2 regions of the Streptomyces sp. P9-A2 genome follow, and region 1 is predicted to be linked to the other one. Evidence: riboswitches for the same ligand, from Rfam matches in the RefSeq annotation. Region 1 holds a riboswitch; the other holds the start of a gene.

The links. A riboswitch is a leader RNA that binds a small molecule or an ion and turns the genes downstream of it on or off. The one in region 1 is predicted to bind glycine.
Region 2: it holds a riboswitch for glycine, as region 1 does, so the genes downstream of both, gcvP (aminomethyl-transferring glycine dehydrogenase) here and gcvT (glycine cleavage system aminomethyltransferase GcvT) in region 1, are expected to answer to the same signal.

What each region holds. Positions count from the first base shown of each region.
Region 1 is NZ_JAZIFX010000001.1:5,719,169-5,734,812, reverse strand. Features, by position in the region: gene V4Y04_RS26145 (ABC transporter permease) at 1-930, opposite strand, end outside; gene V4Y04_RS26140 (ABC transporter permease) at 932-1,936, opposite strand; gene V4Y04_RS26135 (ABC transporter substrate-binding protein) at 2,041-3,711, opposite strand; gene V4Y04_RS26130 (enhanced serine sensitivity protein SseB C-terminal domain-containing protein) at 4,141-4,890, opposite strand; gene V4Y04_RS26125 (enhanced serine sensitivity protein SseB) at 5,081-5,887, opposite strand; gene V4Y04_RS26120 (AAA family ATPase) at 6,212-6,880, opposite strand; glycine riboswitch at 7,115-7,215, shown strand; glycine riboswitch at 7,216-7,337, shown strand; gene gcvT (glycine cleavage system aminomethyltransferase GcvT) at 7,373-8,539, shown strand; gene gcvH (glycine cleavage system protein GcvH) at 8,778-9,155, shown strand; gene glyA (serine hydroxymethyltransferase) at 9,171-10,445, shown strand; gene V4Y04_RS26100 (L-serine ammonia-lyase) at 10,633-12,000, shown strand; gene V4Y04_RS26095 (cold-shock protein) at 12,122-12,532, shown strand; gene V4Y04_RS26090 (glycoside hydrolase family 25 protein) at 13,380-13,937, shown strand; gene V4Y04_RS26085 (ATP-binding protein) at 13,972-14,475, opposite strand; gene V4Y04_RS26080 (enoyl-CoA hydratase/isomerase family protein) at 14,749-15,516, opposite strand.
Region 2 is NZ_JAZIFX010000001.1:1,082,390-1,098,033, reverse strand. Features, by position in the region: gene V4Y04_RS04935 (MerR family transcriptional regulator) at 1-313, shown strand, start outside; gene V4Y04_RS04930 (DNA polymerase IV) at 461-1,990, shown strand; gene V4Y04_RS04925 (PRC-barrel domain-containing protein) at 2,196-2,570, opposite strand; glycine riboswitch at 2,682-2,778, shown strand; gene gcvP (aminomethyl-transferring glycine dehydrogenase) at 2,950-5,835, shown strand; gene V4Y04_RS04915 (TOBE domain-containing protein) at 6,022-6,417, opposite strand; partial or broken gene V4Y04_RS04910 (carbohydrate ABC transporter permease) at 6,819-7,096, shown strand; gene V4Y04_RS04905 (DUF5999 family protein) at 7,211-7,417, opposite strand; gene V4Y04_RS04900 (hypothetical protein) at 7,855-8,439, opposite strand; gene V4Y04_RS04895 (glutamate--cysteine ligase) at 9,007-10,527, shown strand; gene V4Y04_RS04890 (CPBP family intramembrane glutamic endopeptidase) at 10,702-11,502, shown strand; gene V4Y04_RS04885 (PhzF family phenazine biosynthesis protein) at 11,579-12,430, opposite strand; gene V4Y04_RS04880 (VOC family protein) at 12,522-12,953, opposite strand; gene V4Y04_RS04875 (PadR family transcriptional regulator) at 13,140-13,766, shown strand; gene V4Y04_RS04870 (Clp protease N-terminal domain-containing protein) at 14,349-14,888, shown strand; gene V4Y04_RS04865 (EamA family transporter) at 15,027-15,644, shown strand, end outside.

The DNA of each region.
Region 1 (15,644 bases):
CCGCATGGCCTCGCCGAGGAGGGTGAAGCCGAGGGCGGTGATGACGATGCCGACGGCAGGGTAGACCGACATCATCGGCGCGTTGTCGAAGAAGCGCTGTGCCTGGGCGAGCATGACGCCCCACTCGGGGATGGCCGGGTCGGGGTTGCCCAGGCCCAGGTAGGACAGGGCGGAGGCCTCGATGATCGCGGTGGCCAGGGAGAGCGTGGCCTGCACGATCACCGGGCTGAGCGAGTTGGGGATGATCTGCGAGACCACGATGCGCCGCTTGCGCACGCCCAGGGACTTGGCCGCGAGCACGTAGTCCGCGCCGCCCTGCGCCAGCATGGAGCCGCGCAGCAGCCGGGCGAACACCGGTATCTGGACGACACCCACGGCGATCATCACGGTGGTCAGTGACTGGCCCATGACGGCGGCGATGGAGACGGCCAGCAGCAGCGAGGGCATCGCCAGCATCATGTCGATGAAGCGCATGATGACGGAGTCGACGCGCTTTCCGGCGTCGCCGCCGAGGGTGGCGGCGGCTCCGGAGAGGCCGCCGATCAGGAAGCCGATGATCAGGCCGATGAGCGTGGCGACGACGCCGACGAGCAGCGTCTGGCGGGCGCCGACCAGTATGCGGGAGAACAGGTCCCGGCCGAGGTGGTCGATTCCGAACCAGTTCTCGCCGCGCGGGCCGACGAACTCGCCCCGGTTGGGGAAGACCTCGCCCCGCCAGGTCTGGGCCGTCGGGGCGTACGGGGTGAGGTAGGGCCCGACGATCGCGACGAGGACGAACAGGGCGATGACGGCCGCGCCGATGATCGCCATCTTGCTGCGCCGGAGACGGCGGAAGGCTTCCCGCCACAGGCTGGCGCCGGTGCTGGTCTCCTTGGTCGCGGTCAGTTCCGCGAGGCGCTGGATCTTTTCGGTCTTGGTTGCGACGCTCACGCTAGTGCACCCGCACTCTCGGGTCGATGAGGCTGTACGCCACGTCCACCAGCAGGTTGATCAGGACGTACACCATCGCGATGAACATGATGAACCCGACGAGCACGGGGTAGTCGCGGCCGTCGATCGCGGTCCGGATGAAGGAGCCGATGCCGCCGAAGTCGAACACCGACTCGGTCAGGACCGCGCCGGACAGCAGGGAGCCCGTGAGGAGGCCGACCGCGGTCACCACGGGGAGCATCGCGTTGCGCAGCACGTGCCGGCCGCGGACGACGCTCCGTTTGAGGCCCTTGGCCTCGGCGGTGCGGACGTAGTCCTCGTCCTGCACCTCGAGGACGCTGGCGCGGGTCATGCGCACGATGACCGCGAGCGGGATGGACGCCAGGGCGATGGAGGGCAGGATCAGGTGATGGAGCGCGTTCCCGGCGGCGTCCAACTCCCCGGTGAGGATGCCGTCCAGGACGGCGAAGCCGGTCACGCTCGTGGCGTCGATGCCGGTTTCCTGGCGTCCGGAGACGGGGAAGAGCCCGAGCTGGACGGCGAAGACGCTCTTGAGGATCAGGGCGAGGAAGAAGACCGGGATGCAGATGCCGACGAGCGAGCCGGAGACCGCGGTGACGTCGAGCCAGCCACCGCGGTTGCGGGCGGCGAAGTAACCGAGCGGGATACCGATGGCCACGGCGAGGAGGATCGCGAGGAGGGACAGCTCCACGGTCGCGGGGAAGCGCAGGACGAACTCGTCCCACACCGGCTGTCCGGTCTGGGTGGAGGTGCCCAGGTCGAGTTCGGCGATGCGCTTAAGGAAGCGCCAGTACTGGACGTAGACGGGCTGGTCCAGCCCGAGTGCGCGGTTGATGCGGATTACTTCGGCCTCGGTGGCCTTCTCCCCCAGGATCGCTGAGGCGGGTCCGCCGGGCAGCCGGTCGAGCCACAGAAAGAGCAGTACCGACAGGCCGAGCAGCGTGGGTATGAGCTGGAGCAGTCTTCGTACGACGAGACGCAGCACCCCGCATGCCCCTTTCTTACGTGATGTGTTCCATGAATGGCCCCGCCCGGCCGTGAGTTTCGACGGCCGGGCGGACCCTTTGTGCTTGGGTGGCTACTGCTCGCTTACTTGAAAGAAGCCTCGGAGAAGACTTCCTGCGTCAGCGGGGAGACGTTCGGCGGGTTCACGTTCTTGCCGAAGGCGATGGCCGGCGGGGAGGACGAGACCGGGACACCCGGCAGGTACTCCATGACGACCTCGTTGGCGTTCTTGTACGCGGCGATGCGCTCGTCGTGCTTGCCGAGCTTGGAGCCGGCGTTCACGGCGTCGAAGACCTTCTTGTCCTTGAAGCCCCACTGCTTGTCGTACCCGGAGAACCAGGTGCCGATGAAGTTGAAGCCGTCGTTGAAGTCACCGGTCCAGCCGAGCATGTGCAGGTCGCAGGAGCCCGCCTCGGTGGCGTCCAGGTAGTCCGGGGCCCACTTCATCGCCTTCGGCGTGACCGTGATGCCGGACTTCTCCAGGTCGTCCTTCATCAGCTCGAACAGGTCCTGCGGGGCAGGCATGTACGGGCGGGTGACCTCGGTCGGGTAGCAGAAGTCGACCTTCAGCTTCTCCTGGCCGGCCTTCTTGAGGAGCTTCTTGGCCTCGCCCGTGTCGTACGCGTACTGCTTGACGTCCTTGGAGTAGCCCTCGATCGTGTCGGGCATGAACTGGTCGGCGACCTTGCCGCCCTCGGGCAGCTGGGTCTTGACCAGGTTCTCCCGGTCGATCGAGTGCGCGATGGCCTGGCGGACTTCCTTCTTCTTCAGCGCGGGGTTGGCCTCCTGGCTCATGCCCACGTAGAAGAGGTTGAAGACGCCACGCGTCGGGACGCCGTAACCCTGGTCCTCGAGGGTCTTGACGTCGGCCGGCGCGACCAGGTCGTAGCCGTCGATGTCACCGGCCTGGAGCGCCTGACGGCGCGTCTGCTCATCGGAGATCGTACGGAAGACCAGGTTCTTGATCTTCGCCTTCTCGCCCCAGTAGCCGTCGAAGCGCTCAAGGGAGACTTCCTTGTTGCCCTTGTTCCACTTCGTGATCTTGTACGGGCCGGTACCGGCGACCGTGCCGGCCTCCTGGCTGTACTTGGGGTACGTGATGGCGTCGCCCTTGGCGGAGGCGTCCTGCTTCTTGTACTCCTCGATCGCCTTCGGCGAGTGGATCGCCAGGGCGTTCAGGGAGAAGCCGCCGGGGAGGTTGGCGGAGGGCTCCTTGACCTCGATGACGGCGGTGTTCTCGTCCTTCGCGGTGCAGGACTTGTAGTTCGCCTCGGGCGTTTCCTTGTCCTCGTTCTTCGCGAAGCCGCCCATGATGGTCTGCCAGTAGTAGGAGACCGCGCTGGACTGGTAGGTGCCCGTCCAGTTGAACCAGTGGTCGTAGTTGGCGCAGACGGCCGCGGCGTTGAACGCCTCGCCGTCGTGGAACTTCACGTTCTTGCGGAGGTCGAAGGTCCAGACGGTGCCCTCGTCGTTGCTCGACCACTTGTCGGCGAGGCCGCCGACCATTTCGCTGCCGCCGGACTCGTGCTCGATGAGAGCCTCGAACGCCTGACGCGTCACGCGGAAGGTTTCACCGTCGCTCGCGAGGGCAGGGTCCAGAGAGCCAGGGTCACCGGCGCCGGCGAAGACGAAGGTGTCCTTCTTGCCGTCGCTCTTGTTGTCACTGTCCCGTTCGCTGGAGCAGCCCGTGGCGATCAGAGCGACCGCCACCGCGGCCGTGATCGCCCGAGCGCCTCGGGACTTGGATATGCGCATATTGGGGCCACTCCGGGTCCGCTATGTGGATGCATCTTGACCGGCCGAACACTACAGATGTTCACAGCGAGTCGAGAACAGTCCGGATACCGGTGATACCTACCTGAGATCTGAACAGTTGACATATGGGACGCTTCAGGCGTCCCTCCGTCAGGAATTAACCGCCTCGAGACATTCGAGTCCCCCTCCACTCCCCTCCGGGAAGCTTCGGACGGCGTGAAGAACGGGTAAAACCGCAGGTGACGGGCGGTCGACCGGTGATAGCTGAGCGCACATGGCTGAAAACCTGTCATAAACCCGGCGCTCGGCGAGGGCGTGGGCTCTCTCCGCCGGCACTCCTGTCCACTCCGTGGACACCGTCACGCTGAGTCAGCACATGAAGGTGCGGCCGGGCACCGACCGCACCCGTCTCCCCCGTATACGCCCCGGTCAGCGCTGGTGCGCGGGCGGATGGCCGGAGCCCGCGGCGGGGGGCACGACGGCGCCGTGGGCCTCGCGGTCGTAGAAGGGGCGGGCATTGGCGCGCAGCCACATCGCGACCGGATCGTGCTCGTCGGACATCGCGACGGTCGACACCGGGAGCCCGTCCGGGACCGCGCCGAGCGACTGCTGCATCATGGCGCGCACCGCGTCCACGGCCGGTGGCGACGTGTCGTACACGTCCAGGCCGATGGCGAGGTACGGGGCGCCCAGCGCCGGCTGCACCCAGGCGCGGCGCAGCGAGCGGACGGTGGGGGTGCGGTGCGCGTTCTGCGCGAGCAGGGCGTAGAACTGCGGGATCTCGATGGCGGGTTCGGACAGCCGCAGGGGCCCTGCGGGCTGGCGGTCGAGGCCGGTGGCGAGTCTGCGCAGATCGAGCCAGGGGATGCCGAGGCCGCCGCCGGGGGCGTGCGGATTGAGCCAGAGTCCGTAGCGGTCGGGATAGAGGGCGCGGGCGGCCTCGATGCCGTCGACGACCTCGTAGGACCGGTTCCAGCCACTGGCGGACAGTTCCTGGGCCGAGGTCACGCAGGGCGCGTAGTCGAAGCCGTCGACCTCCATGTTCCCGTACTGGGCGTCCGGGGAACCCGCTTGGCCCTGCCACAGCAGCATCCAGACATGACCGGAGGAGGGGGTCGCGAGCGCGCGCAGCAACGCCTCGTAGGCGTCGTAACGCCCCGGTGTCACCTGGCGCAGCATGTGCTCGACCTGCCCGGCCGCCGCGGTGCCTGCGCTCACTTTGTATCGCCCCTCCGTACCACCCGTACAACACCCTCGCCCGAACCGATGAACCTAGCTTAAGCGCCTCTCGGCTCCGGGGAGCTCCGCCGGTCCGCGGCCGGCCTCCGGCGGCGCCGCGTCCCCCTCACCTCGGCCGGCCGCCTCCCCCTCACCGCGCCCACTGGTAGAAGGGGCGGACGCGGTCGCGCATCCACTGGCCGACCGGGTCCTGGGCCACGTCCAGAAGAACCAGGTTGACGGGCCACTTCACCGGCTCGCGGCCCAGCGCGCGGCCCAGCGCGTCCATCGGCGCGGCCCGCAGGTCGCCCTCCGCACGGGCCAGTTCGACGGGGGACAGTTCGACGCCGACGAACAGCACCGGTTCGGCCGTCTCGATCTCGGCGAGGCAGCGGCGGGCGGTGGAGACGACGCCGAGGGCCTCGAACTCCGTGGCGGCGGCGGCGAGGAAGCCCACCGGGTCGTCCTGCCAGTCGGGTTCGAACAGCTTGACCCGGCCGCCGCTCATGGGGCCGTCCAGCGGTCCGCGTCCGGCACGGCACAGGGCGGCGACGGCGGGTGGCGGCAGCGGGACGCCGACCACTCCCCCGGGGTTCACGGCGATCCCGGCCTGCGGTGGCAGACCGCGCGCGAACTCCACCGCGGGCGCGACGGTGAACGACAGGTGGGAGCCGACGACCTGACGGAACTGTTCCTCGGAGCTGAAGACCGGGACGTACGCCTGGCCCTCGATCTCCATCGTGGGCAGGTCCAGCGGGCCGCTGTCCGGCCCACCGCCGTTGGGCAGGGGCACCCACAGATAGCTCCGGCCCAGTACCTCGACGATCCGGCCGTCGGCCGAGGGGACGCCGAGGGAGGCCGAGAGCACCTCCTCCAACTCGTTGCCGGGCCATCCGCCGTGCGGATGGGGGTGAGTCTGTGCCGGGAAGTCCGCGGAGAAGCCCGCCGGGAAGTCCATCTGCCTACCGCCTGCCTGGAACCGCTGCTGTGGCTGAAAGGCTAACCGCTGCCGCGCCCTGCGGTCGGCCTGTGCGGCGATCGGGCCGGACGAAGGCGGGCCGTACCGGCGGTCGGTCCCCGCGGCAGTCAGCCCGTGGGCGCCCGGTCGGCACAGCCACCGGTTCGTGGGCGGCAGCCTCCCGCGGCGCTCGGCCGGCACAGCGGCCGGCACAGCGGCCGGCCGGCACGCCGCCCGACCCTCCCGGCGGTCGGCCGACACGGACGCCGGTCCGCACGCCGGTCCGCACGCGGTCGGCTCGTACCGTCGCCGCCCGGGCGGTCGTCAGTCCGTGAAGTCGATGCGGTGCAGCGCGTTCGCCGCGTCGCGGTCGGCCAGGACGGCCGAGCCGCAGCCCGCGGGCAGGTCACCTCGCATCACGGACGTCAGCAGCCGGTCGATGGCGGTGCGGTGACGCCGGAAGGCGTACCGGGAGACTCCGCGGCCGCGCTCGCGCTGGCCGTCCAGGGCCTGCTCCGGGGGGACGTCGAGCAGCAGCAGATGCAGGTCCGCGCCCCGGCGGCGGGCCTCGCGGGCCAGCCAGCGGCGCACCCAGGCCTGCGTGCCGCAGTCGTGGACGACGACTCCCTCGCCGGCGCGCAGGGCGCGCCGCAGTCCGGCGTAGTGGGCGAGGCGGACCAGGGGCCGGTACACCGCGTACGGCAGGAGGCGTGGCATGCCGCGGTCCCAGCGGTCGCGGGTGTCCTGCGAGTCGATACGGGTGCCGCGCGCCGCGCGCCGCATGAGGGTGGACTTGCCGCTGCCGGGCAGTCCGGTGACCACGACGAGGTCACGGGGGCCGAAGAGCAGGGCGTGCGGGCTGCGGCCGGCGCGCTCGCGCAGGTCGCGGACGACAGGCGCGGGCAGCATGCCGCACGCCTCCCCGGCCGGGGAGGCCTGCAGCTCGGGCAGCGCGACGCCCGTGGTGGCGGCGTACGCCGTGGCCTTGTTCACCGTGAGTCCTCCCCTGGGGGTGTCCGGCTCTGTGCCCAGGTACCGGAGCCGCTCCCCGCCGAGTGTAAAGAGACGGTAACGCCGGACGCCTCTGCTTTCCGTCCCTTTCCCGATACAGACCCGTCACAGCCGTGCGTGAGCACCCGAATACCCTGCGCTCCTTCCAGAAGGGTCCCCCTGCCGCGGCCCCGTGATGCGTGCAATGATGAACGCGCCAACTGCATACCGGCCGTTCGAATCCGCGCGGGAGAGTCCCCGGCACCAGTTGCCGCCGGGGCGCCGAAGGAGCAAGTCCCTCCCTTGAATCTCTCAGGCACCGTTACCGCGTGGGCGAGGCACATCTGAAAAGCGGGCCCCGCGCGAGTCGCCGGTGCCCCACCCAAGGTGCAAGCCGTGGTCGTCCCCTGTGCGGGCGGTCATGGCGAACCTCTCAGGTTCCGATGACAGATGGGGAGGAAAGACCTCGCCTGTCCTGCCCTGGGAGACCGACCGATGAGCAGTACCGAACTCCGCCGGACCGCGCTCGACGCCCTGCATCGTTCGCTCGGTGCCACGATGACCGATTTCGCCGGCTGGGACATGCCCCTGCGCTACGGCTCCGAACGCGACGAGCACAACGCCGTGCGGACGGGGGCCGGCCTCTTCGACCTCTCCCACATGGGCGAGATCACCGTCACCGGCCCGCAGGCGTCCCGGTTCCTCGACCACGCGCTGGTCGGCAACATCGGGACCGTCAAGCCCGGCCGCGCCCGCTACACCATGATCTGCGGCGAGGACGGCGGCATCCTGGACGACCTGATCGTCTACCGGCTCGACGACACCGGGGCAGGGGCCGAGGCCGGGTCCCCGCACGCCGGATCCCCCCGCTACCTGGTCGTCGCGAACGCCTCCAACGCCCAGGTGGTGCTGGACGCGCTCGTGGAGCGGTCGGCCGGCTTCGACACCGAGGTCCGTGACGACCGCGACGCGTACGCGCTGCTCGCGGTGCAGGGCCCCGGGTCCTCCGGCATCCTGCGGTCCCTCACCGACGCCGACACCGACGTCGAGGGCATGAAGTACTACGCCGGGCAGCCCGGCACGGTCGCGGGCGTCCCCGCCCTCATCGCCCGGACCGGCTACACCGGCGAGGACGGTTTCGAGCTGTTCGTGAAGCCGGAGCACGCGGTGGAGCTGTGGCAGGCGCTGACGAAGGCGGGCGAGGGCGTCGGCCTGATCCCGTGCGGACTGTCCTGCCGGGACACGCTGCGGCTGGAGGCCGGCATGCCGCTGTACGGCAATGAGCTGAGCGCCTCCCTGACACCGTTCGACGCCGGGTTCGGCCGGGTGGTGAAGTTCGAGAAGGAGGGCGACTTCGTGGGCCGCGCCGCTCTGACCGAGGCCGCCGCCCGCGCCGAGCGGACCCCGCCCCGCGCCCTGGTCGGCCTGATCGCCGAGGGCCGCCGGGTCCCGCGCGCCGGGTACGCGGTGGTCGTCGGCGGCGAGGTGATCGGCGAGGTCACCTCCGGCGCGCCCTCCCCGACGCTGGGCCGGCCGATCGCGATGGCGTACGTCGATGTGGCGTACGCGGCGCCGGGCACGGCGGGCGTGGGTGTGGACATCCGCGGCAGCCACGAGCCTTACGAGGTCGTGGCGCTGCCGTTCTACAAGCGGCAGAAGTAGCACCGTCGCAGACGGCCGCAGACGGCCGCGGAACGCCTCTCGGGACGGCTTCCCAGGCCCTCGCACGTCGGCGCAAGGGCCTCCCAGGGCCGCCCAAGGGCTTCCAAGGGCTTCCAAGGTCTCCCCAGGGCCCCGCACGGGTGAGCGGGGCAGGTCGTGCCCGCTCACGCGCATGTCCCGTACTTCCCGTAGTTTCCGAGTCATCAGCAAGTCCCCCGCGTACAGGAGAATCCAGGTCATGAGCAACCCCCAGCAGCTGCGTTACAGCAAGGAACACGAGTGGCTGTCGGCCGCCGAGGACGGTGCGTCGACCATCGGCATCACCGAGCACGCGGCCAACGCGCTCGGCGACGTCGTGTTCGTCCAGCTCCCCGAGGTCGGTGACACCGTGACCGCGGGCGAGACCTGTGGCGAACTGGAGTCGACCAAGTCGGTCAGCGACCTGTACTGCCCGGTCACCGGCGAGGTCACCGAGATCAACGAGGACGTGGTCAGCGACCCCTCGCTGGTGAACTCGGCCCCCTTCGAGGGCGGCTGGCTGTTCAAGGTGCGGGTCACCGACGAGCCGGCCGACCTGCTTTCCGCCGCCGAGTACGACGCCTTCATCCAGGGCTGAGGAGGCCGTAGTCCCATGTCGCATCTGAACACCCCGCTGCACGAGCTCGACCCGGACGTCGCCGCGGCGATCGACGCCGAACTCCACCGCCAGCAGTCCACCCTCGAGATGATCGCCTCGGAGAACTTCGCCCCGGTCGCGGTCATGGAGGCCCAGGGCACGGTCCTCACCAACAAGTACGCCGAGGGCTACCCCGGCCGCCGCTACTACGGCGGCTGCGAGCACGTCGACGTGATCGAGCAGATCGCCATCGACCGGGTCAAGGAGCTGTTCGGCGCCGAGCACGCCAACGTGCAGCCGCACTCGGGCGCGCAGGCCAACGCCGCCGCGATGTTCGCGCTGCTCAAGCCCGGTGACACGATCATGGGCCTGAACCTCGCGCACGGCGGGCACCTGACCCACGGCATGAAGATCAACTTCTCGGGCAAGCTCTACGACGTGGTCGCCTACCACGTCGGCGACGACGGCCGGGTCGACATGGCCGAGGTCGAGCGGCTGGCCAAGGAGAGCAGGCCGAAGCTGATCGTCGCCGGCTGGTCGGCGTACCCGCGGCAGCTGGACTTCGCCGAGTTCCGCCGGATCGCGGACGAGGTCGGCGCGTACCTGATGGTCGACATGGCGCACTTCGCCGGTCTGGTCGCGGCGGGTCTGCACCCGAACCCGGTCCCGCACGCCCACGTCGTCACCACGACCACGCACAAGACGCTCGGCGGCCCGCGCGGCGGTGTGATCCTCTCCACGGCCGAGCTGGCCAAGAAGATCAACTCCGCGGTCTTCCCCGGCCAGCAGGGCGGCCCGCTGGAGCATGTGGTCGCGGCCAAGGCGGTGGCTTTCAAGGTCGCCGCGTCCGAGGAGTTCAAGGACCGCCAGCGCCGCACCCTGGAGGGCGCCCGCATCCTGGCCGAACGCCTGATGAAGGACGACGCCAAGGCGGTGGGCGTGGACGTGCTCTCCGGCGGTACGGACGTGCACCTGGTCCTGGTCGACCTGCGCGCGTCCGAGCTGGACGGGCAGCAGGCGGAGGACCGGCTCCACGAAGTCGGTATCACCGTCAACCGCAACGCGGTACCGAACGACCCGCGGCCGCCGATGGTCACCTCGGGTCTGCGGATCGGCACGCCCGCCCTGGCCACCCGCGGCTTCGACGCCGAGGACTTCGCCGAGGTGGCGGACGTGATCGCCGAGGCGCTGAAGGCGCCCTCCCCCTTCGGGGCCGCCGACGCCGAGGCGCTCCGGGCCCGGGTGACGGCCCTCGCGGAGAAGCATCCGCTGTACCCCGGTCTGAAGTAATTTCGTACGCTTTGATTCGTACGACCGTCCGGGGCATCGCGCACACTGGGTCAGTGGGCGCGATGCCCCGTGTCGTGCGCCCCCTGTGAACACCCCCTGTGAACACCGTCCCGTTCCCCGCATCCGTACCACCGCGAACCACCCCCCGGCGGACAGCGGCGTCCGCCGAACCCCTAGGAGTCCTTCCGTGGCCCTCTCGGTCTTCGACCTGTTCTCGATCGGCATCGGGCCGTCCAGCTCGCACACGGTCGGCCCGATGCGGGCCGCCCGCATGTTCGCCCGGCGGCTGCTCAACGAGGAGCTGCTGGACTCGGTCGCCTCGGTCCGCGCGGAGCTGTACGGCTCGCTCGGCGCCACCGGCCACGGGCACGGCACGCCCAAGGCGGTGCTGCTCGGCCTGGAGGGCGACTCGCCCCGCACGGTGGACGTGGAGACCGCCGACGAACGGGTGGAGAAGATCAAGGACTCGGGCCGGCTGAGGCTGCTCGACACGCACGAGATCGCGTTCTCCTTCGACGACGACCTGGTGCTGCACCGCCGCAAGGCGCTCACGTACCACGCGAACGGCATGACCCTGTGGGCGTACGACGCCTCCGGTAGCGAGGTGCTGGCGAAAACGTACTACTCGGTGGGCGGCGGCTTCGTCGTCGACGAGGAGGCCGTGGGCGCGGACCGCATCAAACTCAACGACACCGTCCTGAAGTACCCGTTCCGCACGGGCGACGAGCTGCTGCGCCTGACCCGGGAGACGGGCCTGTCCATCTCCGCGCTGATGCTGGAGAACGAGCGCGCCTGGCGGACCGAGGAGGAGATCCGCGAAGGCCTGCTGGAGATCTGGCGGGTGATGCAGGCGTGCGTGGCGCGCGGCATGTCCCGCGAGGGCATCCTGCCGGGCGGCCTGAAGGTGCGCCGGCGCGCCGCGAACACGGCACGCAAGCTGCGCGCGGAGGGCGATGCGAAGGCCCTCTCCATGGAGTGGATCACGCTCTACGCGATGGCCGTGAACGAGGAGAACGCCGGAGGCGGCCGGGTCGTCACCGCCCCGACCAACGGCGCGGCCGGCATCATCCCCGCCGTCCTGCACTACTACATGAACTTCGTCCCCGGTGCCGACGAGGACGGCGTGGTCCGCTTTCTGCTGGCGGCCGGTGCGATCGGCATGCTGTTCAAGGAGAACGCGTCCATCTCCGGCGCCGAGGTCGGCTGCCAGGGCGAGGTCGGCTCCGCCTGCTCGATGGCGGCGGGCGCCCTCGCCGAGGTGATGGGCGGCTCACCGGAGCAGGTCGAGAACGCCGCCGAGATCGGCATGGAGCACAACCTCGGCCTGACCTGCGACCCGGTCGGCGGCCTGGTCCAGATCCCGTGCATCGAGCGCAACGGCATGGCCGCGGTGAAGGCGGTCACCGCCGCGCGGATGGCGATGCGCGGCGACGGCTCGCACAAGGTGTCCCTGGACAAGGTCATCAAGACCATGAAGGAGACCGGCGCCGACATGTCCGTCAAGTACAAGGAGACCGCGCGGGGCGGGCTCGCGGTGAACATCATCGAGTGCTGAGGGATCGGGTGCTGAGGGGACGGGGCACGACGGACGGCGTATGTTGGCCTGGCTGGTCGGGTTCCGTTCCGGACATGGGGTCCGGGCCCGGGGTCCGGTGTTCTGTTGGGGGTTGGAAACCATGGTTGCTGGTCGTGTGGTGCGGTTCGACGCCGTACGGGGTTACGGGTTCATCGCTCCGGAGCACGGCGGGGAGGACGTCTTCCTCCACGTCAACGACGTACGGATTCCGGAGCACCAGTTGCGTCCCGGGGTCACCGTGGAGTTCGAGATCGAGGAGGGCGACCGGGGACTGAAGGCCACGGGCGTGCGCCTGGCCCAGGGCGCGGGCCCGGTGTCGTCCGCCGGCGGAGGCAGGCAGCCGGTGGACGGCGAGGACCCGCTGTGCGACGTGCTCACCGCCGAGGAGTACCTCACAGAGGTCACGGAGGTCCTGCTGTCCGCCGCGCCGACACTGACCGGCGAACAGATCCTCCAGGCGCGCCGCGGGCTGCTGCAGTTCGGCAAGACCCACGGCTGGTGCGACGGGTGAGCCGGGCTCGGTGAACCGGGCCCCGGCGCGGTCGGGTCAGTACCTGGACGCGAGTCCAGGTCGCGCCGGTGCCGAGCCGCCAGACGGACGACCGCACGGGGGCCCGCTCCCGCCCTCAGCAGCTCGTGGGTGATCCGGCGCACCGCGGCGCGGTCCTCCTCCGCCGCGTACCGGGAGTCCGTCGGTACCGGATACTCCTCCGAAGGCAGCACCAGGCCGATGACCGTGTCCCGTGCCCAGGCCGCGTTCGGTGCCGGGACGGCGTTCGCGAAGTCCTCGGACGCCGCGCGCCACAACCGCCGCGCCACCGCCACCGCGGCCGCCACGGCGTCGAGCTCCGGTGGCCATGGTCCCGGTCGCACCATCAAAAGCCGTACCTGTTCGAGCGGTCGCAGCCCGCTGTCGCCGACCTTGAGGCCGCCCCCGCGTCGGCGACGTCCAGGGGCCGCAGTTCGGTGTGGTCCGCCGCGCCCCGGGCCGGCGCGCAGTTCGCCGGTCCCCCCAGCAGGTTCTGCTCAACGCCCGGAGGCGCTGTGTCCCGGGCACCGATGTGCGTCAACCCACTTCGCCCTTGGGGTAGTTCACTCGTGCCAGGTAACCAGTACATGACGGGCAGAAGACATCGGAGGTGCTCTGGGTACCGGTGTGGTGTGTGAGGTCGGGCCGCCGGTCCCCCACAATGGTGAGAAGTTGATGTGTGCACCATATTCGCGGGCGTCCCGTGTCACGGTGGGGCAGTGATGCACAAGAGGAAGCATCCGTTCGACCTCACCGACCTCACCGACCTCACCGCCCCCTCCATCCTCTCCGGCTCTCCTTCCCCCCACCAGCACTTCAGGGAGGCCCCATGCTGCGCGGCATCGATGTGAGTTCGTACCAGTCCTCGTCCTACGCCACGGACGGGTTGTCCTTCGTCTTCGTCAAGGCGACGGAGGGCAGTTCGTACGTCAGCCCCAAGCTGTCGGCCCAGACGGAACGCGCCCGCGAGGCCGGACTGGTCGTCGGCTTCTACCACTTCCTGTGGCCGGGCGACCTGACGGCACAGGCGGAGTACTTCGTCTCCGAGACACCCGAGCGGCAGGGCGACATCCTGGCCGTCGACTGGGAGACGACCGGCGAGGGCACTCGCGCGAGCAACACGGAGAAGGACGAGTTCATCCGGAAGGTCAAGGAGCTGCGCCCGGACCACCGGGTGATCCTGTACTGCAACCGGGACTTCTGGCTGAACGTCGACACGACGTCCTACGCGGGCGACGGTCTGTGGATCGCCGACTACGTCAGCGAGGGCACACCCCGTATCGAGGCCGAGTGGCGCTTCCACCAGTACACCGATGACCCTCTGGACACGAACGTCGCCGACTTCCCCGACCGCGCCGCCCTCGAGAAGTGGGCGGGCGGCGCCTGAGAGCAACCGCCCGCGGGGCCAGGAGCAGGGCGGCTCAGCGATCGGTGATGCGCATGTCGAACCAGGTCGTCTTGCCCCGGGGCAGGAGATCGACGCCCCAGCGGTCGGCGAGGGTGTCGACGAGGAAGAGGCCGCGGCCGCTGACGTCCAGTTCCTGGACCGGCATGAGGCAGGGCAGGCTGCGGGACGGGTCACGGACCTCTACGCGGATCCAGCGGGGGCGGCGGCGCAGCCGGAGGCCGAAGACGCGGGCGCCGGTGTGGCGCACCGCGTTGCCGACGAGCTCGGAGACGAGGAGCACGGCGTCCTCGGTGATCGCCGCCCCGAGGCCCCAATGGCGCAGGACCACGACCTGGGTGAGCCGGCGGGCGGTGGCCGCGGACTCCGGGCGGGACGGCAGCGGCACCTCCGCCTGTGACGGATCACCGAACAACTCCAGTACCTTCTGGGCGTGTTCGTCCTCGACCGTCGGCGACCAGCGCGACGCGGTCGCACGTCCGTCTCCCCGCGGCTGTTCCCTGCCATCCAGCCCCGCCATGCCCCCATCATGGGCACCCGGCGGGACGTCCGGGGCCGCTCCGTCGGAATGCGCCCCCCGTACGCCCCCTCCGCGAGGCAGTCCGCCGACATATGCCCCCGATGCTCGGGGAGTACCGACGGCCCGCGCGGCCTGCGGAAACGGCTCGCTGTGCGGCAATCGACGGACTCCCTCGACACGGCAGGCTTAAGGGTGCGTTAAGGCTCCCATAAACCGCCCCATCGAGGGACCCCAATCAGACATCGCGTCAATTGCAAGCCCCGAAAGGGAGGTTCAGAGGAACTTCGCCTTGCCGGGGCCGTCCTCCACGAAGCTGCGCATCCCCCGTTCGCGGTCCTCGGTGGCGAACAGGCCCGCGAACCAGTTGCGCTCGACGGCGAGGCCGGTGTCGATGTCGGTCTCCAGACCGGTGTCGACCGCCTCCTTGGCCGCGCGCAGGGCGATCGCGGGACCCTTGGCGAGCTTCGCGGCCCACGCGTAAGCCTGTTCGTAGACCTCGGCGGCGGGCACCACACGGTCCACCAGGCCCAGCGCCAGCGCCTCGTCGGCCTTCACCTGACGGCCCGTGAAGATCAGGTCCTTCGCCCTGGACGGGCCGATCAGCCGGGCCAGGCGCTGAGTGCCGCCGGCCCCCGGGATCAGTCCGAGCAGGATCTCGGGCTGGCCCAGCTTGGCGTTCTCCCCGGCGATACGGAAGTCCGCACAGAGCGCGAGCTCGCAGCCGCCGCCCAGCGCGTAACCGGTCACCGCTGCCACCACCGGCTTGGGGATGCGCGCCACCGCAGTGAAGGAGTCCTGCAGGGCGCGGGCGCGCAGGACCATCGCGGTGTGGTCCATGGCCTGCATCTCCTTGATGTCCGCGCCCGCCGCGAACACCTTCTCGCCGCCGAAGATCACCACGGCGCGCACGTCCTCGCGGCGTGTGATCTCCTCGGCGAGTTCCTTCAGCCGGTCCTGCGTGGCGACGTCCAGCGCGTTCATGGGCGGGCGGTCCAGGCGCAGCGTGCCGACGCCCTCGGCGACTTCGAGATGTACGGTCATGACAGCAGGTTAACGGTGACTAACGGCAATGGGGCCGGTGCGGTCGCTCACACTCGGCCGGGGGACCGGGGGTCGCCCCCGGGCAGACACAGCACGGTGACCAACGGCAATGGGGCCGGTGCGGTCGC
Region 2 (15,644 bases), 4.6 Mb from region 1:
CCTGGACACCGGTGTCTCGCTGCAGAACATCCGTACCACCGTCCAGCACCTGCGGGAGGGGGGGTTCCGCGATCTGGAGCGCATGACGCTGATGAGCGACGGCGCCACGGTCTACGAGTGCGTCACGCCGGACGAGGTCCATGCCCTGCTCCAGGGCGGCCAGGGGATCTTCGGGATCGCCGTGGGCGTGGTGTGGAGGGACATCGAGAACGCGCTGTCGCAATTGCACGGGGAACGCATCGACACCGGGGAGACACTGATCGGCCCCAACCCGGCGGATGAGCTGGCGAGGCGGCGCAACCGCGCCGTCTGAGCCGCTGCGCCACACGGGCGGTCCGTGCCGTCTGGGTTGTCCGCGCTCTGCGCCGGCCATGGGGACCGTACCGCCGGGGCGGCCCTCGGGGCGGTCGGCGGCACCCACGACGGGGCATTGTCAGTGGCGTAGGGCAGCATCGGAGATGTGAGATCCGCGCCGACAGTCCTGCATCTCGACATGGATGCCTTCTTCGCCTCGGTGGAGCAGGCGTCCAAGCCGAGCCTGCGCGGGAAGGCCGTGGTCGTGGGCGGGCTCGGGCCGCGCGGTGTGGTCGCCACCGCCTCGTACGAGGCCCGGGTCTTCGGTGTCCGTTCAGCGCTGCCCATGACGCAGGCGCGGCGGCTCGCGCCGAACGCGGCGTATCTCGTGCCCCGCTTCGCGCTGTACCGGTCGATCAGCGACCAGGTGATGGAGCTGCTGCGGGCGCTGTCGCCACTGGTGGAGCCGTTGAGCCTGGACGAGGCGTTCGTGGATCTGGAGGCCGGAGGGGTGGCCCGGGACGAGCGGTCCGCCCGGCTGGCCGGCGCGAAGCTGCGCGCGGACATACGGGCGGTCACGGGGCTCACCGGATCGGTGGGGCTGGCTGCCTCCAAGATGCTGGCGAAGATCGCCTCGGAGCAGGCCAAGCCGGACGGGCTGGTGCTGATCGAGCCGGGGACCGAGCGGGCCCTGCTGGCGCCCCTGTCGGTCCGGACACTGCCGGGTGTCGGGCCGGCCACCGGCGACCACCTGCGGCGGGCAGGCATCCACACGGTCGGGGACCTCGCCGAGGCAGGGGAGGACGAGCTGGTACGTCTGCTCGGCAAAGCACACGGACACGCCCTGCACGCCATGTCCCTGGCGAGGGACGAGCGGTCCGTGGTGGCCGAGCGGGAGACGAAGTCGGTGTCGGTCGAGGACACCTACGACGTGGACATCCACGACCGGGTGCGGGTCGGGGTGGAGGTACAGCGCCTCGCCGACCGCTGCGTGCGCCGGCTGAGAGCGGCGGGGCTGTCGGGACGGACCATCGTGCTGAAGGTGCGGCGGTACGACTTCTCGACACTCACCCGCTCCGAGACCCTGCGAGGTCCCACGGACGATCCGGTGGTGGTGCGTGAGGCGGCGACGCGGCTGCTGGACTCGGTCGACACGACGGGCGGCGTGCGGCTGCTGGGTGTGGGGGTCAGCGGGCTCGCCGACTACACGCAGGAGGATCTGTTCGCGCAGGCGGCGGAGGAGCGGGACAGGGAACTGCTGGGCGCGGAAGCGGCGGAGGCGGCAGTGCCCGCGGAGGAACGGCAACAACCGGGCGCCGAGCGGCGCTGGCCGGCCGGGCACGATGTAAGGCACAGCGAGTACGGCCACGGATGGGTCCAGGGCAGCGGCCTCGGGCGGGTCACCGTGCGATTCGAGACGCCCGGATCGGCACCGGGGCGGGTGAGGACCTTCCGGACCGACGACCGGGCCCTGCAGCCCGCGGATCCGCTGCCGTTGGTGGAGCGAAGGCCTGGGGGTGGCAGGGGGAGCGCGGACGGCCCGAGCGGTGAGAACGGTCGGGACGACGGTAGCGGTCAGGGCGGGGAGGGCATCCAGGCCGACGGCGACGGCCGGAGCACCCAGGACGGCCGGGGTTCGAGGGCCGGTGCGGGGGCGGTGGCCGGTGGTGCGGGCCTGAGGGCTTCGGGCGAATGAGGTGCTGCCCCGGGTGAGTCCGGAGGCAGGTCTCGGGGACGGACGGGCAGAGCCCGGGCCTTGTGGTCGGGGCCGATGTGACGCTGCTCGAAGGGCGTTCCCTGTTCGAGCTCGGAGAGGGGAATGCGATGGGCGGTCATGTGCGGAGGCCTCCTGGTCCGACGACTGCCGGCGCGATGGCTCGAGTGCGCCACGGGTGATGTCGTCAGGCGGAGTCGTCCCTGCCGGCGAGCCTGCCGAAGTCGTGGTCCGGGAGCGGGAGAGGGGCGGCTGTGTCCAAGCCGTAGTGGTGGTAGAGCTGGAGTTCCTGCTCCGGGGAGAGATGGCGGCCCACCCCGAAGTCGGGAGCGTCCTTGATCAGGGCGCGTTCGAAGGGGATGTGGAGGCCGCCGTCGATCAGCTCGCTCGGCTCCAGGGGGACGAAGGCATCCCTGCTGAACAGGCCGGTGCGTATCGCCGCCCACTCCGGCACGCCGGTGGCGTCGTCGAGATAGACCTCGTCGATCGTGCCGATCCGGTTGCCATTGCGGTCGAACGCCTTGCGGCCGATCAGGTTGCGCGGATCGATGTCGGTCTGCACGGGCCCTCCACTGGTCGCAAGGATTCGTCAGCACTACAAAACGGCACAATCGGCGGGGCGGCCACTCGAAAGTGTGGGTCTTGCCCTCGCTGGTACCCTGGCAGCGGCTGCTGACCCCGTGCGGGAGAGCCCTCTCTGCACCATCGGAGGGCGCCGAAGGAGCAAATCCTCCCCGGAATCTCTCAGGCCCACGTACCGCATGGACGAGGTCACTCTGGAAAGCAGAGCGGGTGTCGACGGCTCCCGCTCTCACCGACGGTGAAAGCCGGCCGCCCCGGGCGGCCGGTGAAGCTCTCAGGTTGAGATGACAGAGGGGGAGGCCGTCCGGGCACCCGCCATGGTGCCCCTCGAAGGTCGTCGGACCAGGAGGCCTCCGCACATGACCGCCCATCGCATTCCCCTCTCCGAGCTCGAACAGGGAACGCCCTTCGAGCAGCGTCACATCGGCCCCGACCACGAGGCCCGGGCCAAGATGCTCGCGCAGGTCGGCTACGGCTCGCTCGATGAGCTGACGGCCGCCGCCGTCCCGGATGTGATCAAGAACGCCGACGCGCTGGACCTGCCGGGTGCCCGGACCGAGCCCGAGGTGCTGGCCGAGCTGCAGTCGCTGGCCGACCGCAACGAGGTGCTCGGCTCCATGATCGGGCTGGGGTACTACGGCACCTTCACGCCGCCCGTCATCCTGCGCAACGTCATGGAGAACCCCGCCTGGTACACGGCCTACACGCCGTACCAGCCCGAGATCTCGCAGGGGCGGCTCGAGGCGCTGCTGAACTTCCAGACCATGGTCGCCGAGCTCACCGGCCTCCCGACCTCCGGTGCCTCCCTGCTCGACGAGGGCACCGCGGCCGCCGAGGCGATGGCGCTGTCGCGGCGTATGGGCAAGAACAAGAAGGGCATGTTCCTGGTCGACGCGGACGCGCTGCCGCAGACCGTCGCCGTCATCCGGACCCGGGCCGAGCCGGCCGGCGTCGAGGTCGTCGTCGCCGACCTGAGCGAGGGCATCCCCGCCGAGGTCGCCGAGCGTGAGATCAACGGCGTGCTGATCCAGTACCCGGGTGCCTCCGGTGCCGTACGCGACATCAAGCCGGTGATCGACCGGGCGCACGAACTGGGTGCGCTGGTCACCGTCGCCGCCGATCTGCTCGCCCTCACGCTGCTGACGTCCCCCGGCGAACTCGGCGCGGACATCGCGGTCGGCACGACGCAGCGCTTCGGCGTGCCGATGGGCTTCGGCGGACCGCACGCCGGATACATGGCCGTACAGGAGAAGATGGCGCGCAGCCTGCCCGGACGGCTCGTCGGCGTCTCCGTCGACGCGGACGGGCACCAGGCCTACCGGCTCGCGCTCCAGACCCGCGAGCAGCACATCCGCCGCGAGAAGGCCACCAGCAATATCTGTACCGCCCAGGTACTGCTCGCCGTCATGGCGGGTATGTACGCCGTGTACCACGGCCCCGAAGGGCTGAGGACCATCGCGTGGCGCACCCACCGCTACGCGACCGTCCTCGCCGAAGGGCTCCGGGCCGGGGGCGTGGAGATCGTCCACGGTTCCTACTTCGACACGCTGACCGTACGGGTCCCGGGGCGGGGCGCCGAGGTCGTCGCCACCGCGCGGGACAACGGCGTCAACCTGCTCCTCGTCGACGCCGACCACGTCTCGATCGCCTGCGACGAGACGACCACGCGCGACCGGCTCACCGCCGTGTGGAGCGCCTTCGGTGTCGGGGGAGACGTCGAATCCCTGGACGCGGCCGCGCGGAACGCCCTCCCGGACGCCCTGCTGCGCACCGACGAGTACCTGACGCACCCCGTCTTCCACCAGCACCGCTCCGAGACCGCGATGCTGCGCTACCTGCGCAGGCTCGCCGACCGCGACTACGCGCTGGACCGCGGCATGATCCCGCTGGGCTCCTGCACCATGAAGCTCAACGCGACCGCGGAAATGGAGCCCATCACCTGGCCCGAGTTCGGGCAGCTGCATCCCTTCGTGCCGGCCGGGCAGGCCCAGGGCTACCTCGCGCTCATCCACGAACTGGAGGACCGGCTCGCGGAGGTCACCGGCTACGACAAGGTGAGCCTCCAGCCCAACGCGGGCTCCCAGGGCGAACTGGCCGGACTGCTCGCCGTCCGCGGCTACCACCGGGCCAACGGCGACGAGCAGCGCACCGTCTGCCTCATCCCGTCCTCCGCGCACGGCACCAACGCCGCCAGCGCCGTCATGGCCGGCATGAAGGTCGTCGTCGTGAAGACCGCCGAGGACGGCGAGGTCGACATAGACGACCTGCGCGCGAAGATCGAGCGGTACCGCGAAGAGCTGTCGGTGCTGATGATCACGTACCCCTCGACGCACGGTGTGTTCGAGGAGCACGTCGCCGACATCTGCGCGGCCGTGCACGAGGCCGGCGGCCAGGTCTACGTGGACGGCGCGAACCTCAACGCGCTGGTCGGGCTGGCCAAGCCCGGACACTTCGGCGGGGACGTCTCGCACCTGAACCTGCACAAGACCTTCTGCATCCCGCACGGGGGCGGCGGTCCGGGTGTCGGCCCGGTCGGCGTGCGGGCGCACCTGGCGCCGTACCTGCCGAACCACCCGCTGCAGCCCGAGGCCGGGCCGGAGACCGGGATCGGGCCCATCTCGGCGGCTCCGTGGGGCTCGGCGGGGATCCTGCCCATCTCGTGGGCGTACGTCCGGCTGATGGGCGGCGAAGGGCTCAAGCGGGCCACTCAGGTGGCGGTACTCAGCGCCAACTACATCGCCAAGCGCCTCGAACCGCACTACCCGGTGCTGTACACCGGTCCCGGCGGGCTGGTCGCGCACGAGTGCATCATCGACCTGCGCCCCTTGACCAAGGCGACCGGTGTGAGTGTGGACGACGTGGCCAAGCGGCTGATCGATTACGGCTTCCACGCGCCCACGATGTCGTTCCCGGTGGCCGGGACGCTGATGATCGAGCCGACCGAGTCCGAGGACCTGGCTGAACTCGACCGGTTCTGCGAGACGATGATCGCGATTCGCGCGGAGATCGAGAAGGTCGGCTCCGGTGAGTGGCCCGCGGAGGACAACCCTCTGCGCAACGCCCCACACACCGCCGCCGCGCTCGGTGGGGAGTGGGAGCACGCGTACAGCCGTCAGGAAGCCGTCTTCCCGACCGGCGTGAGCGCCGCCGACAAGTACTGGCCGCCGGTGCGCCGCGTCGACCAGGCCTTCGGTGACCGCAACCTGGTGTGCTCCTGCCCCCCGCTGGAGGCGTACGAGGACTGACGCGGCGGGCGCCCCTACGAGGCCGGGACCGGCGACCGAGGAGTAACGCCCTGTACCTGCACAGGTACAGGTACAGGGGAGCGGAAGGGCTCCGCCCCGGACACATGGCCGGGGCGGAGCCCTTCGTCGTACCCCCCCACCCGCCTTGCGGGGCGCCCAGGGCCTGAGCAGGGCCGTTTCCGGGCGTCAGACGCGGTCGATATGGACGTTTGTCGACTTCACCCGGGCCGTGGCCTCCATGCCGACCTCCAGCCCGAGCTCCTCGACGGCCTCGCGGGTCAGCAGCGAGACCAATCGGTGCGGGCCTGCCTGGATCTCGACCTGGGCGGCCACGTCGCCGAGCTTGATCGCGGTGACGATGCCGGGAAAGGCGTTGCGCGCCGAGGTGTACGGAGTGCCCTCCTCGGCCGTGCCGGCCTTCGCGAGGTCCACCGAGAACGCGGCCAGATCCCGCCCGTCGATGAGTCGCCGTCCGCCTTCGTCGCGGTGGGTGGTGACCCGGCCGGCGTCCGCCCAACGGCGGGCGGTGTCCGGGCTGACGCCGAGCAGCCGCGCCGCCTGGCCGATCGTGTAGGACTGCATGCCGATCACGATAGGGCGGGAGGCGGAGCCGGACGGCGCGGGGGTGGTGGGAATGAGTTGCTCCCGCGTCTTCGATCATGAGGTTCGCCGGATGATCCGAAAGTTTCGCATGCCTCGGCGGAAGTGAAGCGGTGCCGCTCGGCGCGTTCGGGGCCGTCGCCGCGCACCGACCGGCCGCTTCGAACCGGACTTCAGGGAGGGTCGTGGTCCGGGGTGCCGATGGTGGCGGCGGGAGGGTACCGGACCGGCCAGCCGGTGGGGCGCCGCCTTCTGGAGAGTGGCGGAAGGGTTCGGGCCGGACCCGGTCGACGGCTGCGCCGGTGCGTGCGGTGCGGGTCGGAGGCAGATTCATCGCGGTCGGCTTCCAGGTGCCCGCGCTGGTGCTGTTCGGCGTCCTGGCGCTGCTGCCGATGGCACGGCCCGCGCTGGGTACCGTCTCGGTGCTCGCCGTGGTCACCGACTGGAACAACTTCTTCCTGCCGCTGCCGCTGCCGATGTTCCCCGACGACACCTGATGGACCATCCCCCTGGGCGTCCAGCAGTTCCAGGGCCGGTATCCGCGGACACCGCGCGTGTCTTCGCGTACCTCGTCCTGGCGATGGTTCCCGCGCTCGCCTTCCACTCGGTCGCCGAGCGCCGGCTCGTCGGCGGCCCGACCGCGGGCGCGACCAAGGGGTGACGCACACGCGTCCGGTGTGTGGCAGACCCTGGATGCGCATAGGGGCCGGTTCGCGGGAGTCCCGCGGCCCGGCTCCTGGTGTTCCGCGGGCGGGCTCTGCTCCGCCCGGCAAAGCTAGGCGGTGGTCATCGCCTGGATGGTGCCCCGGGAACGCTGCGGGGCGATGCACCTGCCATCGGGCAGGAGTTCACCGGTGTCCTCGAAGAGCACGACACCGTTGCACAGCAGGCTCCAACCCTGCTCCGGGTGGTGCGCCACCAGACGGGCGGACTCCCGGTCGGCGGAATCGGCTGCGGAGCAGGGTGACTGGTGCTGGCACATGGATGGGATCTTTCGCTCTGGCGTGACCTGCGGGCTGGCTGTCGTTTCAGTTCCGCGGCGTGAAGCTTCGTTCATGGCCGCCCCCCGTTGTGATGGGCCCGTCGAGACAGGCCGGTCGGAAACAAGTGTTGCCCCTCGGGCGGCAATCCGCAGGGATTTCGCGGCACCGCACCTCACAGGTTGATGACGCGTCACCCTGGTGGACGGTTCAGCTCAACTGCCCTGTCACTTCGGGTGGTTCCGCATGGCCGAATGAGGCTAGTCCGGTCCGGGGTCCTGGCCACTCCGGTGTCCTGGGCCACGTCGGACTTCCTGGTGGTGCCGGTGAGGGCGTGTCCCGCCGCCGGCGGTCCGGCGGCGGGACACGCAAGAGGGAGATGCGGGAGAGGTAGAGGGGCGCGGAAAGGGTGCTCGCGGGGGGCTCGGGGTGCGGGGCGTCAGGCGGGCGAGCCGAGCAGCCGGTCCGGCATGACCCGGTGGGTCAGCACCGGGAGAAGTTCGGCGGCCCGGTGCGGGCGATGGGCCGCGATGCCGGGCGGTGCCGGGGCGAGCGGGACGAGCAGGTCGGTGGCTGCCGGGTGGCCGGTGGCGCCGTCCGCGGTGCGGTCGCCGTGCAGCCAGAGGGCCAGCATGTAGAGGCCGGGGACCGACAGCAGGCGGGGCTGGTACGACTGCGGCAGGGCCTCGGCCTGGCGCAGGGCCAGCTCGGTGGAGGCGATGTAAGGGCCCTCGAAGAAACGGGAGAAGGCCCAGCCGTCGGGGGTGAGTACGGTGTCCGCTGCGGCCACCGCCCGGTCGCCGCAGCGGATCAGGAAGCGCCAGCCGGCCAGTCGCGTCGCGGACACGCCCTCGGCGGTGACCCGGTCCAGGACGTGTACGGGCAGCGGCAGTTCGGGCGAAGCAGTTCCCTCGGCACCGAGGAGGGAGGGGGTTCGGGCCTCACTGACCGCGGTGGGAGAGGAAAGCGCGGTCAGGACGGAACGCAGCGCGGGCGCGGGAGCCGGGGGGACATGCAGGGGCATGGTGGGTCGCCTCTCATTCGAAGGCACAATGACGCGAAGGCGGGGCGGACGACGCTGTCAGCTCACGAAGGTCAGGAGGCAGGGGCCAGGGGGTCTGAGTACGAGAGGTGGGGGTGAGGAATGCCGCACGTCACCTCGTCGGCTGGATCACTCGACCGTGGGCGCCAACCTTCTGCCTTGTCCACGGAGTTTATACGACGCGTGTTCGGAGTGTGTTTCGGCTAGCCGTTTTCGGCCTGCGGAACAAGGGTACTTCCGGACGGCGAAACGGGGGAATCATCCCGATTCCCAGTCACGTATATGGCGATGACCTCGATAAATGGCCGCACAGTGGTAGGCCTATTTTCGTCGGCGTTTTTCACGAGTTCGCCGTCGCCTTGTAACGTGCGTTGTCGCCCACGCGCCGGCCATGCCGCGTGAATGTGCCACTGGTCACCTTCGTTCAGCGTAGCGGGCAACAGGTCGCTCCGGGGCGTTATTGATCGCATCCGCTGGGCATCCTCCACTGTGGACCGGGACCCGGCGGCCGATCGTCGGGCCGCCCATTCGAGGAGGAGGGAGGCTTCGATGGGGGAGAAGGTCGTGGCAGGCGGGTTCGAACTGTCCGATCGCCAGCGCTACCGCGACAAGCTCCGCAGGTGTCTGACGGGTTTGGAGCGACTTCTGGCGGAGAAGCGGTTCGACCGGCCCAGGAACCTCATGGGGCTGGAGATCGAATTGAATCTCACGGGCGCCGACGGGATGCCCAAAATGTTGAATGGGCAAGTCCTCGAGCGGATTGCGAGCCGCGACTTCCAAACAGAACTCGCCATGTTCAACCTGGAAGTCAACATAGCTCCACACCGTTTGGACGGCCGGGTATTCGACCGGCTCGCCGAGGAACTGCGCACCTCCCTTGCGTACGCGGACCGGAAAGCCGCCGAGGTGGACGCCGGAATCTTGATGATCGGGATTCTGCCGACGCTGGACCGCGACGACCTGGTCTCCTCGAATCTCTCTGCCGTCGACCGCTACACCCTGCTCAACGAGCAGATCGTGGCCGCTCGCGGGGAGGACTTCAGTCTCGACATCGAGGGTGTGGAACGCCTCAGTTGTACCTCCAAGTCCATCGCGCCGGAGGCTGCCTGCACCTCGGTGCAACTGCATCTCCAGGTCACCCCGGCCCGCTTCGCCGACGTGTGGAACGCGGCCCAGGCGGTCGCCGCCGCTCAGATCGCCGTCGGCGCCAACTCTCCCTTCCTGTTCGGCCGTGAACTGTGGCGCGAGTCCAGGCCGCCCCTGTTCCAGCAGTCCACCGATACCCGTCCGCCCGAGCTCCAGGCGCAGGGAGTGCGGCCGCGCACCTGGTTCGGCGAGCGCTGGGTCGGCTCGGCGTTCGACCTCTTCGAGGAGAATCTGCGCTACTACCCCGCACTCCTGCCGATCTGCGACGACGAGGACCCGCTCGACGTGCTGGACCGGGGCGGCACCCCCTCGCTCGCGGAACTCGTCCTGCACAACGGCACGGTCTACCGCTGGAACCGCCCGGTCTACGACGTCGCCGACGGCGTACCCCACCTACGGGTGGAGAACCGGGTTCTGCCCGCCGGGCCCACCGTCGTCGACGTGGTCGCCAACGCGGCGTTCTACTACGGCCTTGTCCGTGCCCTCGCGGAGGACAGCCGCCCCGTGTGGACCAGGCTGCCCTTCGAGGCCGCCGCCGCCAACTTCGACGCCGCCTGCAGGCACGGCATCGACGCCCGCTTCACCTGGCCCCGGCGTGGGCGCTACGGGGGGACGGCCGAGGTGGACGCGATCACCCTCGTACGCGACGAACTGCTGCCGCTGGCCGAGGCGGGACTGGACGCGTGGGGCATCGAACCCGCGGACCGGGACCTGTACCTCGGCGTGATCGAGGAGCGCTGCCGACGCCGGCAGAACGGCGCGAGCTGGCAGGCCGCGACCTTCCACCGGGCGCTGGACGGAGGCCTGTCCCGGGAGGCCGCACTGGCAGCCACCACCCGGCGCTACCGTGAGCTGATGCTGCGGGGCGATCCGGTGCACGCCTGGCCCGTCGGGCTGCCGGAGCCGGTACCCACGACGGGCTGACCCTCCGGGCGAGCGGGCGGCCCCGGGCAGCCGGAGGGCCGGCCGCCCGGGGGCCGCCGACGGCACGGTCGGCCGCGGGAGGGAGCGGAGCCGCCGGCACGGACCGCCCGCCGGGTGCCCGGCCGGTGCCTTCATACTGAACCGATCGGACGGATCGGTGATCTGGAGGCAGGTGTGCAGGCGGAGGCGGGCCCGGAGGCCGATGTGTATCCTCGGCGGCGGTTCACACGAAAGACGCTCCGCGACGAGACGCTGCTCGTGCTGGCGGTGTCGCTCGGCGCGAGCGCGGTGTCCGCGCTGATCAGCTTCGTCGGCTCGGTCACCCGGCCGGGCGGCCTGAAGGATCAGGCGGCCACCCTCAACGGCTCGGCGGCACCGGGCCGTCCCTGGCTCGACCTGGCCTGGCAGCTCTTCGGGATCACCAGCGCGCTGGTACCCGTCGCGCTCGTCGCCCACTTCCTGATCCGCGAGGGTGTGGGGCTGCGCACCCTCGGCTTCGACCGGACCCGGCCCTGGTCCGACCTCGGCCGCGGAGCGGCGGTCGCGGCGGCCATCGGCAGCAGCGGCATCGCCTTCTACCTGGCCATGCGCGGCCTGGACTTCAACCTCACCGTGGTGCCCGAGGCGCTGCCCGAGGTGTGGTGGAAGTTCCCGGTACTGATCCTCTCGGCGACGCAGAACTCGATCCTCGAAGAGGTCATCGTCCTCGCCTACCTGCTGCGCCGGCTGGAGCAGTTGGGATGGTCGCCGGGTGCCGCGATGGCGACCAGTTCGGTACTGCGCGGCTCGTACCACCTCTACCAGGGCATCGGCGGGTTCATCGGCAACATGGTCATGGGCGTGGTCTTCGTCCACCTCTACCGCCGCTGGGGGCGGGTGGGGCCCCTGGTGGTCGCGCATACGCTGCTCGACGTCGGGGCGTTCGTGGGGTACGCGCTGCTCGCGGGCAAGGTGGACTGGCTGCCCACGGCGTGAACCGATTCGGGAAGGGGGCGCGCGATGGCACCGTACGCCCCCTTCGTCCGTCCCAGGAGCAGGCTCAGCCCCTCGGTCAGTCGCGGCTCAGGGCCCCGCCGCTCGGCAGTGCGGCACTCAGCAGCTCACCTTCGATGACGGTCACCGCCCGTCCACCCAGCAGGGTGCGCTCGCCGCGCAGTTCCGTACGGACGCGGCCCGAGCGGGGTGAGGCCTGGAGACCGGTGAGGGCGGTGCGGCCCAGGCGCTCGGACCAGTAGGGGGCCAGCGCGGTGTGGGCGCTGCCGGTCACGGGGTCCTCGTCGATGCCGACATTCGGAAAGAAACAGCGGGAGACGAAGTCGTAGCCCCGGGACGGATCCTGTGCGCGGGCGGTGGCGATGACGCCGCGCCGGGAATGGGCACCGAGGGCCTTGAGGTCGGGCCGCAGGGCACGGACCGTCCGCTCGTCGGAGACCTCGACCAGCAGGTCGCCGACGTTCGGACCGGTGTCGAAGGCCGCGAGCGGCTCGGCCCCCAGCGTTTCGGCGAACCCCTCGGGAAGGGGGAGCGGGGTGAGCGGGGCCGTGGGGAAGTCCAGGGTCACGGAGCCGTCCTCGGCCGGCGCTGCGACGAGGACGCCACTGCGGGTGGCGAACCGGACAGGGCCCTTGTGGGAGCCCGTGGTGTGCAGGACGTGTGCGGTGGCGAGGGTCGCGTGGCCGCACATGGCGACCTCGGCGGCGGGGGTGAACCAGCGCAGCGCCCAGTCGGCGTCCCCGTTCCCGGGCAGCGGGTGCGCGAAGGCGGTCTCGGCGTGGTTGACCTCCAGGGCGACGTCCTGGAGCCAGCCGTCGTCCGGGAAGGCGTCCGTGTCCAGGAGCAGAACTCCGGCGGGGTTGCCGGCGAAGGGCCGGTCGGTGAAGGCGTCGACGATTCGAATGCGCATCCCCCGACGGTAGGGCTTGGGCGGAACCGCAGGCCAAGGCCAATCCGAAGACACCGGACCGGATTCCTGGCGTTGATCCGGTGGCCGACGGTCAAGGAGCCGAGGCCGCCTCGGGCCCGGAGGGCGGCGTGGAGGGGACGAGATAGTCCGTCCGCCCCTCGTCGTCGAGCTCGAAGGGACCCTCGGGGACGATGCAGAACTCATTGCCCTCCGGGTCGGCCATCACCAGGAAACCGCCGTCCGCGTACTCCTTCAGCCGACGCCCGCCGAGCGCCTCGACCCGCTGTTGCTCCGCGGCCGGGTCGGGTGAGGTGATGTCGAAGTGCATGCGGTTCTTGCCCGACTTGGGCTCGCTGGCCCGCTGGAAACCCAGACCCACACCGTTCTCGCGTCGCATCCACACGTAGGGCCCCGTGCGGCCCACGACCGGGCGGCCGAGCAGCTCGGACCAGAACGCGGCGAGCCGCTCGGGGTCAGTGGCATCGACGATGAGGGTGTTGATACGCAGAGAGGAGTCGGCCATGCGCCGATCCTCTCAGAGGTCACTGCGCTGTCAGCGGTGATGCCGTCGGTTCCCGCTCAGCGCCCCACGCCCCGCGTGGCTACGAGACAGAGCGGTCGTCGTGACGGCAGGGGTTGTCGTCACCATCCTTCCGATATATCGTTGAGTTATCGCGACGGATCAGCGATGGAATGGAGAGTGGTTGTAATGCGTACCCATGGTTTCGAGCGTGGACATGGTCACGGTGGTCCGAGGGGCGGCCGGGGCGACTTCGACAGGCTGCGGGCCGCTTTCGGGCCCTTCGGCCCCGGCGGGCCGGGCGGCCCCGGCTTCGGCCCGGGCTTCGGACACGGTCCCTGGGGCGGACGAGGGCGTGGCGGGCCCAGGGGGAGGGCGCGGCGCGGTGACGTGCGGGCGTCGATCCTCGCCCTGCTGAAGGACCGGCCGATGCACGGCTACGAGATGATCCAGGAGATCGCCGAGCGCAGCGGCGGAGTGTGGAAGCCCAGCCCCGGCTCGGTGTACCCCACCCTCCAGCTGCTGGAGGACGAGGGGCTGATCGTCAGCGAGTCCGAGGGCGGCAAGAAGCTGTTCGCGCTCACCGAAACCGGTCGCACGGCGGCCGAGGAAGGTCCCGAGGTGCCGTGGGAGGAGGCCTCCCGCGGGGTCGACTGGGAGGCGCTGAGCGAGATCCGGCAGGCAGGGTTCGGCCTGATGGAGGCCTTCGGACAGGTCTGGAAGACCGGCAGCAAGGAGCAGCGCGAGAAGGCTCTCGCCGTCGTCAACGAAGCCCGCAAGAAGCTGTACCTCATCCTCGCCAACGACGACGACTGAGGTTGAGGGCGACGGCTGAGCTCCGAAGCCCGGTGCCTGAGGTGCCGGGTAGCCGGCCGGCGCGAACGTGGTGCCCCGTGGAGCGGTCCGCGGGGCACCGTCGTCTGCGTGCGGTGGTGGGTGGTTTCGTGCGGCAGGCAGGCAGGCAGGCAGGCAGGCAGGCAGGCAGGCAGGCAGGCAGGCAGGGCAGGCAGGGCAGGTCGGGTTCACCGGCGGTCCATTCGAACTCTGCCGGGAAGCCCGTCAGTCGCACGTTCTCCTGGAGGGTCGCGCCCGCGACGAGGGTTGCCGGGCCGCCCGCGGGGAAGACCGGGTGAGGGCGTTCCACTCACCGTACGCGGGTCAGACCGTGAGGCGTGTCCACACCTTCCCGGTGGGCGCCCCGATGCGTGCCCCGTGCCGGCTTCGGCCATGCGACCACCTCTTCGGCTCGGGCTGTGGGGGCGGGTGGCCCTCGAGGGGCGGGGCTGATTCTCCTTCCCAGGGAGGAGATCGCGGCCCGACGTGTCCACTTCCTGTGGGACAGGAAGATGCTCCCCGCCGGGGATGTCCCGGGCCCGCGGGGCTGATGTGGTGGGAGACGTGCAACACCGTATCCCCCGGCCGTCGGCCGGCAAGGCCCAGGAACAGGGAATTCACCGCGCGGAACACGGTGCCGGACTCAGCGCTGAACTGGCAGTGGTGGTCAGCGGTGCCCGCCGCAGGGCGGTCAGGGACGCGGACCGCCAGATCGACACCGCCCATCTGCTGCACTCGCTGCTGGAGTCCGACGCCGAGGTGCGCGCGGTCCTCGGCGAGGGTCCGCGGACCGCACGGCTGCTCGGCTACCTGGTCCAGCGCAGCATCGGTTACGGCCTGCGCTGGCAGAGCGCCGTCGAGGACTCCGGCTCCGTCCCGGTGGTGGCGCGGGCCGCCGGGTTCTCGCCGCTGGCGGCGGCCGGCCTGGAGTACGCCCGGGAACGCGCCGCACGTCATGGCGGGCCCGTGAGCGGCGTGGACCTGCTCGCGGCGATCATCGCTGACCCGCAGGCGCGGGCGGTGGAGGTGCTCGAACACGCCGCCATCGACTCCCGCGACCTGTTCGCCCGACTCGAGGCAGGGGCCGGCGACCCCGCTCGCTGAGAGGCTGAGAGCGGGACGCGGGGCGGGCGGCCCCGACGGTCAGGGGATTCCTTCCCGTCACCGGAGCATCATGCCCGCCGTCCAGCCCGTGAGACAGGTGTCATGGGGGGTGACGCTCCTGTCGGTGCCTGGCATCATGTGCCGGTGCCTACCTCTGTCAGTACTCGGAACGTCCGGAGCACCCGTGGGAAGGGCGTCGGGCTCGGCCTCGCGCTCCTGTCCGCGGTGGCCTTCGGCGGATCGGGAGTCGCCGCCAAACCGCTGATCGAGGCGGGCCTGGACCCGCTGCACGTCGTGTGGCTGAGGGTGGCGGGCGCGGCCCTGGTCATGCTGCCGCTGGCCGTACGTCATCGGGGGCTCCTGCGCAGCCATCCGGCGCTGCTGGCCGGGTTCGGGCTGTTCGCCGTCGCCGGTGTCCAGGCCTTCTACTTCGCCGCCATCTCCCGTATCCCCGTCGGTGTCGCGCTGCTCGTCGAGTACCTGGCGCCCGCGCTCGTCCTCGGCTGGGTGCGGTTCGTGCAACGGCGGCCGGTGACCCGGGCGGCGGCGGTCGGTGTGGTGCTGGCGGTGGGCGGACTGGCCTGTGTCGTGGAGGTGTGGTCAGGCCTCGGCTTCGACGTGGTCGGGCTGCTGCTCGCGCTCGGCGCCGCCTGCTGCCAGGTCGGCTACTTCGTCCTCTCCGACCAGGGCAGCGACCACGGCGACCGGGCGCCGGACCCGCTCGGTGTGATCGCCTACGGCCTGCTCGTGGGCGCC